Regions from separate parts of the Exiguobacterium sp. SH0S2 genome, predicted to be linked through region 2. Evidence: predicted binding sites of a transcription regulator. Region 2 holds the regulator's gene; each other region holds the start of a gene.
The links. The regulator Rex, encoded in region 2, represses fermentation and respiration genes when NADH is low (regulators of the CRP and FNR family bind a similar motif). The targets are predictions, from matches to a motif close to TTGTGAAATATTTCACAA.
Positions count from the first base shown of each region.

Region 1: a site for Rex is predicted at 1,477-1,494, ahead of ric (iron-sulfur cluster repair di-iron protein). Genes of this name have one in related genera too.
Region 3: a site for Rex is predicted at 1,740-1,757, ahead of EVJ21_RS11560 (DoxX family membrane protein). Genes of this name have one in related genera too.

Region 1 is NZ_SJVB01000004.1:162,182-165,303, forward strand. Features, by position in the region: gene EVJ21_RS11305 (hypothetical protein) at 1-59, shown strand, start outside; gene aceA (isocitrate lyase) at 126-1,406, shown strand; gene ric (iron-sulfur cluster repair di-iron protein) at 1,555-2,262, shown strand; gene modA (molybdate ABC transporter substrate-binding protein) at 2,373-3,110, shown strand; gene modB (molybdate ABC transporter permease subunit) at 3,107-3,122, shown strand, end outside.
Region 2 is NZ_SJVB01000006.1:9,897-13,018, forward strand. Features, by position in the region: gene EVJ21_RS13385 (ABC-F family ATP-binding cassette domain-containing protein) at 1-1,205, opposite strand, end outside; gene EVJ21_RS13390 (redox-sensing transcriptional repressor Rex) at 1,355-2,011, shown strand; gene EVJ21_RS13395 (twin-arginine translocase TatA/TatE family subunit) at 2,011-2,229, shown strand; gene tatC (twin-arginine translocase subunit TatC) at 2,233-3,021, shown strand.
Region 3 is NZ_SJVB01000004.1:205,978-209,099, forward strand. Features, by position in the region: gene EVJ21_RS11545 (glycoside hydrolase family 55 protein) at 1-596, opposite strand, end outside; gene EVJ21_RS11550 (cold-shock protein) at 862-1,062, shown strand; gene EVJ21_RS11555 (pyridoxamine 5'-phosphate oxidase family protein) at 1,188-1,601, shown strand; gene EVJ21_RS11560 (DoxX family membrane protein) at 1,796-2,299, shown strand; gene EVJ21_RS11565 (DUF3817 domain-containing protein) at 2,382-2,678, shown strand; gene EVJ21_RS11570 (MFS transporter) at 2,704-3,122, opposite strand, start outside.

The DNA of each region.
Region 1 (3,122 bases), on a different contig from region 2:
GTGGGATGGAACATTCGACGTTCAAGTCGGCACTCGAATGCTGCGCCTACTTGGATTAAGTTTGCAACATCTGTTATATAACAATTTAATTAAAACAAAACTAATATAATACAGGAGGAATAACAATGAATGAACAACGCATGCAACTCGAGAAGGTTTTTCAGTCGGAACGGTTTGACGGGGTCGAGCGTCCGTACGGAGTCGACGACGTCATGAAGCTTCGTGGATCGGTCTTGATCGAACATACGCTCGCGACGAAAGGGTCGGAACGTCTGTGGGACCTGCTCCACAAACGGGATTACGTCCACGCGCTCGGGGCGCTCACCGGAAATCAGGCGATCCAACAAGTGAAGGCGGGGCTTGAGGCCATCTACTTAAGCGGCTGGCAAGTCGCCGCTGATGCGAACTTATCAGGGCATATGTATCCGGACCAAAGCCTGTACCCGGCCAACTCGGTACCGAGCGTCGTCAAGCGAATCAATCAGGCGCTGCAACGGGCCGATCAGATTCAAACGGCGGAAGGGAAAGGGGATACGCACTGGTTCGCGCCGATCGTCGCCGATATGGAAGCTGGGTTCGGCGGTGTGCTCAACGTCTTCGAGCTGACGAAAGCGATGATCGAGTCTGGTGCGGCCGGTGTCCACTTAGAAGACCAGCTGTCTTCGGAGAAAAAGTGTGGTCACCTCGGCGGTAAAGTATTGCTCCCGACGCAAACGGCTGTGAAAAACTTGATCGCGGCGCGCCTAGCAGCAGACGTCATGGGCGTATCGACGATTATCGTCGCCCGGACGGACGCGCATGCGGCCAACTTGATCACAAGTGACATCGACCCGATTGACCATCCGTTCATCGTCGGCGACCGGACGCCGGAAGGCTTCTACCGGACCGAGGCCGGCATCGAGCAGGCGATCGCCCGCGGTCTCGCCTATGCTCCTTACGCCGATCTCGTCTGGTGCGAGACATCGGAACCGGACTTGCAAGAAGCACGCCAGTTCGCGGACGCAATCCATGCGAAGTATCCTGGAAAAATGCTCGCCTACAACTGTTCGCCTTCGTTCAACTGGAAGAAGAAGCTGTCTGACGACGAGATCGCGACGTTCCAACAAGAGATTGGGGCGATGGGCTACAAGTTCCAATTCGTCACACTCGCCGGGTTCCATTCGCTCAACTTCGGCATGTTCGAGCTCGCCCGCGGCTATAAAGATCGTGGGATGGCAGCATATTCTGAGTTACAACAAGCCGAATTTGCGGCCGAACAACACGGCTACACGGCGACGCGCCATCAGCGTGAAGTCGGCACCGGCTACTTCGATGAAGTCTCACTCGTCATCTCGAGCGGACAGTCGTCGACGACCGCGCTCGCTGGATCGACCGAGGCGGAACAGTTTGAAACGCCATCACATTGACGAACGCCCCTTGAAAAAGGGGCTTTTTTTGTGTGTCTAAATATGGAACGAGGCGATTTTAGTTGCTTAAATGTGACGTATTTCACATTTTTAAAGTTGAACGCTTGCTACGCTGAACATGTCAAAACGAACATGGAGGTTATGACAGATGACACAAACATTCACGAGCGACACGCACGTATCTGAAATCGTCAAGCAATGCCCGCAAGCAGCAGACATTTTTAAACGGAATCGAATCGATTTTTGTTGCGGAGGCAATCGACCGCTCGCTGAAGCGACAGACAAGTCGAAACGATCGACGGAAGATATTTTAGAAGAAGTCAACGCGCTCTATCGACGCAAACAGGAGATGAACGAAACGAGCATCGATTGGGATGCAGCTTCGTCTTCGGAATTGATTGAGCATATTATTTATAAGCATCACCAATTTTTGACGGATGAATTGCCACAGCTCACACCATATGTGACGAAAGTATTCCGCGTGCATGGACAAAACCATCCACACCTTGGACGCATCCATCAGTTGTTCAATCAATTGAAAGTGGAGCTTGAACAGCATATCGTCAAAGAAGAGATGGAAGACTTCCCGATGTTGCTTCGACATGAGTCGGCACCGACGGCTGAGACGGAACGTGAGATTATGACCATTTTAGAAGCGCTCGAGTCGGAACATGCAGCGGCCGGTGACATTTTGAAAGAACTTCGTCACATTACGAACGACTATACGCCGCCTGAAGGTGCGTGTGGGACGTATCGACTCGTCTACCAACGTCTAGAGGCACTAGAATCAGATACGTTCGAACACATTCACCTTGAGAACAATGTTTTGTTCCCGCGTGCACGTACGCTTGTCTGACAGATACAATTTACACCTCCATCACGTGGAGGTGTATTTTTGTGACATTTGATACAGAAGGAACGCGAGTCAATCGCTACGATAAAGGAGAAGCAAAGGAGTGATCAATCATGAAGCGGGTGAGTGGAGTCATCGTCGGGGTAGCGGTCGTCCTGTTATTGAGTCAAATCTGGTCAAGTCCTTCTGGCGCCCATGACGAGACCGTGACGATTTTAGCGGCGGCGAGTTTAGGACCAGTCCTAGAGCATGTGGAACGACAACTTGAAGCCGAACTCGGCGACGTCGACATCCGCGTCGTCACGAACGGGAGTGGCGCCTTACGATCCCAAATCAATCACGGGTCTCCGGCTGACATCTTTTTAGCCGCTAGTGAGGAGGATGTCGACAAGTTGCAGGTGCCCGTGTTAGACCGGGATGCGTTCTTGAAAAACGAGTTGTGGTTTGTGACCCCAAAGGGAAAAAGTTGCACGAGTGAGTGGCAGGAATTGGAGTTGTGCGCCCGAATCGTCATTGGAGACCCGGTGAACGTTCCGGCAGGCCGTTATGCGAAAACGGCGTTGGATGAAGCGGAAGTATGGGGACAGGTGAAATCTCGGATTATCTTTGCCCAAAACGTGAGACAAGTGCTTACGCTCGTCGAGCAAGGGGATGCGAATGGGGGATTCGTGTATAAAACAGAGCTGACAGAAGGTGTCGCAGCGATTCAAGCCGTCTCGCTTGAAGCGACCGGCATCATCTCCTATCCGGCTGTCCGTTTGACGCATGGTCCATATGTGCGTGACGTATATGAGCGTTTATTCGATGACGATATTCAAGCGATTTTTTTAGCAAAGGGGTTTTCTAAATGACGCAGTCCCCAC
Region 2 (3,122 bases):
TGTTGTTCCTGGTCGTAGTAGCCGATTTCGACGCCGGTACCGTAGCGGATGTCACCGGTGAGCGGTGGTTGTTGTTTCGTCAACACTTTGAGGAGCGTCGATTTGCCGACTCCGTTCGGGCCGACGAGGGCGACCGACTCGCCGCGTTGCAGTTGGAAACGCAAGTGTTGTGCGATCGGTTCTTCGTAGCCGATGGCGAGGTCGCTGCCGCTCAACACATCGTTCCCGCTTTGGCGTTTGATCGAGAACGACAACACCGCGCTTCGTTCGTCACCGTCCGGCACGTCCATGCGGTCGATCTTCTCGAGCCGCTTGCGGACGCTTTGGGCGCGTTTCGTCGTCGTCGCCCGGGCGATGTTCCGTTGGATGAAGTCTTGCATCTTGGCGATCTCTTCTTGTTGCGACTCGAACTGTTTCTTCTCTTGCTCGTAAAGCGCGGCCTTCTGCTCGAGGAATTTCGTATAGTTCCCGACGAAGCGGCGGCTGCGGTTGCGTGACAGCTCGTAGACGACCGAGACGACGCGGTCGAGGAAGTAACGGTCATGGGAGACGATGAGGACGGCACCTTTATAGCCGCTCAAATATTTCTCGAGCCAGCTGAGCGTCTCGATGTCCAAATGGTTCGTCGGCTCATCCAAGATGAGCAGGTCCGGGCTTTGCAGGAGCATCTTCGCTAAGGCAAGACGTGTCCGCTGTCCCCCTGAGAGCGTATCGATCCGACGTTCGAAGTCGTCCGGGTAAAACCGCATCCCGTGCAAGATCGAGCGGATTGTCGCTTCATACTGATAGCCGCCGCGGTCTTTGAACGTGTGTTGCTCCTCGTCATACGCCGCAAGCAGACGCTCGTAGGCGGCCGGGTCGTTCAAGATCCGCTCCGAGCCCATGTCTTGCTCCATCTGGCGGAGCGTCTTCTCTTGTTCGATCAAGTCGGTGAAGACGGTGAGCATCTCGTTCCACATCGTCTCGTTCGATTCTAATCCTGAGTCTTGGGCGAGATAGCCGATCGTCACGTCTTTTGGCTTCATGATGTCGCCCGAGTCATAGTTGTACTCGCCGGCGATGACTTTTAACAGCGTCGACTTGCCGGCGCCGTTGCGGCCGACGAGGGCGACGCGTTCGCCTTCTTGGATTTCTAGTTTGACATTCTCTAAAATCGGCTCGACGCCGAACGATTTGGATAAGTTGTTGACTTGCAGTAGGATCAAGTGAAAAAACCCCTTTCTCTCTGTTTAGTATACTTTATTTCTTCCCCTTTTCAGGTATATTCATTGAGTGCTTATGTGAATTCGTTTACAATCAAGGTGTATGAAATCAGATTCGTTTGAAACGCGTCGTAAAAAGGAGGCTCTTTCCGTTGAGTCAAAACGAACCAAAGATTCCGCAAGCGACAGCCAAACGGTTGCCACTATACTATCGGTTTATCCAAAGCCTACATTCGTCAGGGAAACAGCGTGTCTCTTCTGCTGAACTGAGCGAGGCGGTCAAGGTCGATTCGGCAACGATTCGCCGTGACTTCTCATACTTCGGTGCGCTCGGTAAAAAGGGATATGGCTATAACGTACAGTATCTGTTAGAATTTTTCCGTAAGACGCTGAATCAAGACGAGATCACGAACGTCGCCTTGGTCGGGGTCGGTCATCTCGGGACAGCGTTCGTCAACTATAACTTCCTTAAAAACAATAACACACATATCGTCGTCGGGTTCGACGCAGACGAGACAAAAGTCGGCACGACGATGTCAGGTGTCCCGATTCATCACGTCGATGAGATGGAACAGATTATGAAGCAAAACAAAATCGATGTCGCCATCCTCACGGTCCCGTCTGCCTACGCGCAACCGGTCGCCGATGATTTGGTCCGCTATGGCGTTCGAGGGATCTTGAACTTCACGCCGGCGCGATTGACTGTACCGGACACGGTCCGCGTCCATCATATCGACTTGTCGATCGAACTCCAGTCGCTCATTTACTTTATGCAACACTATCCATCCGCTGAGGGGGTCCATCAATAATGGAATTTCTACAATCATCACTCGTCGTCGGTATCCCAGGTGGCGTCAGTATTTTCGTCATCGCCATCATCGCGCTCATCCTCTTCGGGCCGAAGAAATTGCCAGAGTTCGGCCGGGCAGCGGGGCAGACGCTCCGTGAGTTCAAAAATGCCACGAACGGTATGATGAAAGAGCACGATGAGACCGACAAGAAAGAAATTGAGAAGAAAGAGCAGTAAGCCATGAGCCATCAACCTGATCAAGAACGGGCACTGTCCGATCACTTGACAGAGCTGCGGAGACGACTGATGCTGTCGGCATTTGTCGTCTTTGCCTTCTTTCTGATCGCTTTGCCGAGTGTCAAATACGTGCTCGCCTATCTGCAGGCGGACCTCGTCGAACGAGGGCTCGAGCTGAACGCCTTTGGGGTCGCGGACCCGCTCATGATTTACTTGAACTTGGCGCTCGTCATCGGGCTCGTCGCATCGGGTCCATTTCTACTGTATCAACTGTGGGCGTTCGTCGCACCTGGTCTGCATCCGAATGAACGAAAATGGACGCTCGCCTATATCCCGGTCATCTTTATCTTGTTCCTCATCGGTCTCGCATTCGCCTACTATTGGTTGTTCCCGCTCGTCCTCGATATCTCGACGGACCTCGGGCAAGACCTCGGTCTGACGCAAATCATCGGGGCGACGAACTATTTCACGTTCCTGTTGCAACTGACGATCCCGTTTGGACTGTTGTTCCAACTTCCGGTCGTGACGATGTTCTTGACGCGCATCGGTGTCGTGACGCCGTACTTCCTCTCAAAAATTCGGAAGTACGCCTACTTCGCCTTGTTCGTAATCGCGGCATTCATCACGCCGCCGGATTTGACGTCGCACCTCATGGTGTCGCTGCCGCTCTTCTTCTTATATGAGATCAGCTTATCGATCTCGCGTGTGACGTACCGCGGTGTGCTCCGACGTGAGAAAGAGGCGATGGTGAAAGAACAGATGGATTTGATGAAGCAAATGAATGAGAAATGAACACTACGTCATGAGACGTGGTGTTTTTTTATGCGAGTACATTAAACTGGAAGTGTCTTGAAAAGGGGCTTGGCCATCGTGTTGATCGGACTGTTTTTCCT
Region 3 (3,122 bases), on a different contig from region 2:
TCGACGTCGCCAAGGCGCTCGACGTTCCAGTCGAGCGTCAGATGGGCGACCTCGATGTGATGGTTCCCATAAAACGGTGTCGCATTTCGCAGCAGCCGGCGATGCTTCGGTGTGCCGTCGGCCAAGCGTAATACCGTGTCCTGCTGTCCCGCACCTTCGAGCACGCAGTTCGAGGGGATCCGGACGCCACGGACGATATAGACACCGGCCGGCACGTGGACGTGGCGGTTCGACCGAAGCGCGAGCCGGAATGCGAGCGTGCAGTCCGTCTTGCCGTCCCCGACGGCCCCGTAATCGGTCACGTCGACGTGATGGCGTGTCGTCTGCAGTAAATTCAAATGTTCCGCGTCGAGACGACGCATCCAGACGGGCCGGACGAGATCGTCGACGACCTCGAGCGGGAGTGCACTCGTCACCGGTGTGATTCGTTCCGTCATCGGCAAGTGGGAGCGGTACGACTTCGATTGGTCAGGATAATGGTCGTGTCGCGTCGCTTGATGCCAAGCGAGCGTCTCCGTCAATAGCTCATCTGTCGACCAGGCCGCGTGACGGGCGATGGTGGCAGCGATATGCGTGCGGTCAATTTGATTCATCATATGAGTCGTCCTCCTAACGTTCACTACATGTGATGTACCCGTTTTGAAATTATTTTTAGCAAACCGAAGTATTTAGTAGACAGAAGCATTTATCCATGGTATATTACATATGTGCTTAATTAAGAATAGCTGGAAACATAATTCACAATCGCTTGGGATTATTTTTCATGAAAGATAATCCAACAAGTTTTGTGCTTTTTTTTGGTCAGTTTTTTCTAGTAAGGCACTACTAGAACGCACAGCGTTTATTTCAGGAGGGTTCATTATGAACACAGGTAAAGTAAAATGGTTTAACTCAGAAAAAGGTTACGGCTTCATCGAAATGGAAGGCGGAGACGACGTATTCGTACACTTCTCAGCAATCCAAGGCGACGGCTTCAAGACACTTGAAGAAGGCCAAGCAGTAACTTTCGAAATCACTGACGGAGCTCGTGGCCCACAAGCTTCTAACGTTGAAAAAATCTAATCTTCCTTTCTAAGGAATTTTATAACCTGCTCGCTTCGGCGAGCAGGTTTTTTCGTGTCTTCGTGTTTAATCAAGTGCCGCAAGGGAATGATTATACGAGTGACTATGATAAGGGGGCTTTAAAAATGGATGCTAAAACAACGGCACAACAAATTCTAGATGCAAGCAACGTCGGAACGATGGCCACGGTATATAAAGGGAAGCCGCACAGCCGATACATGACGTTTTTCCATGACGGTCTGACACTCTATACGGCAACCTCGAAAGATACGGATAAAGTCGATGAGTTGAAGAACAATCCATATACGCACGTCTTGATCGGCTACGACGGGGACGGGGTCGGCGACACGTATCTAGAGATTTTAGGAGAGACGTCGGTGTCTGATGACGAGTCGATGAAAGAAAAAGTGTGGAACGAAAAACTTGAGGGCTGGTTCGACGGCCCGGATGATCCAAAACTCGTCATTTTAAAAATCTCACCGCAATCGATGCGTGTGATGAATAAAAAAGGCCAACCGCCACAACAAGTTGATCTTTAAATCAGTGGAAGCAATGTCTCGAGCAGACGTTGCTTTTTTTGGTGCAATTTCCAAAAAGTGACTGACCTGTGACACACATATGACCGAAACGTGAACTATTGTCTCAAGCTATGTGAAAACATGAACATGGGTGATATATTGTGAATGTAATCACATATAAGCCATCATTCAACCATTCAAAAGGAGGAATTATCATGTTCACAAAGTTTTGGCAAAACCACAACATCGCAACCGGCATCTTGACGGTGTTACGGATCTGGCTCGGCTATCAATGGCTCACAGCCGGATGGGGTAAAATCACGGGCGGCTTCGGATCAGGCGGTTACCTTCAAAACGCAGCTTCACTCGCGACGGGAGATCACCCGGCGGTCGCCGGATGGTGGGCAACATTCCTTGAAAACTTCGCAATCCCAAACGCAGCACTTTTCGATATCTTAATTCCGTATGGTGAGTTCTTGGTCGGTCTCGGTCTCTTGCTTGGTGCCCTCACACGCAGCGCGGCTTTCTTCGGACTCGTCATGAACATGGCGTTCTTATTGTCAGGGACGGTCAGCACGAACCCGACGATGTTGATCGTATCGGTCTTGATTCTCGTCGCGGGCTACAACGCAGGCAAAATCGGCGTCGATGGTTTGTTCCTCCGCCGCTTCGTCGAAACGAAAATTGCGCATCGTTCACCAAATCGTCAAATAGCCTAACGACTTTCTAACGTTCTCCTGTGACAAACTTCACCTCTATCGGCTACGATGAACGTAGCATCGATTAAAAAGGAGAACGGATATGAACGCAACTCGATTCAAATGGCTCGGTTATACAGAGGGGATGTCATTCCTGCTCTTATTGTTGATCGCAATGCCGCTTAAGTATTTGGCTGGCATGCCGCTAGCCGTCAGCATCGTCGGTGCGGCCCATGGTTTCCTGTTCGTCGCTTACGTGGCGGCAGCGGTTTACATGGCGTGGCGCTTCAACTGGGGCTTCAAAGTGTTAGTCCTCGCGGTCATGGCTTCGGTCATCCCGTTCGGACCGTTCTTGTTAGAGAAACGAGTCCTTCCATCAACAGAGAAGACATCGAACTGAAAAACGTTCGATGTCTTTTTTTCGTTCATTGATGTGTCGGCGCGCTTTCGACTTCAGCCAGTACCGTCGCTTTTTCAGCCGCGATATCGTGACGGATGCGATGCATCGCGAACAGCGTGATCGAAAGCAGGCATACCATGCAAATCGCATAAAGTGACGTGACCGACATCCATTCGCTCAATAACCCGAACGACACGAAACCGAGCGGGGTGATCCCCATCGCGAGCGATTCGAGGACGCCCATGACACGACCGAGGTAGCTTGGTTCCGTGTTCGTCTGCAAAAACAGTTGGATGGGAATATTGATGCGGATGATGAAGAAACCGCTCAACAAAGCGAATCCGGTGAGGAAGACGATGGCGGGTGTGACCGAGAAGTCGAAATAGAGCGGGACGGCCGGGCCGATAAAGAGGCAACCCATGACGATAAGCGATGTGCGGACCG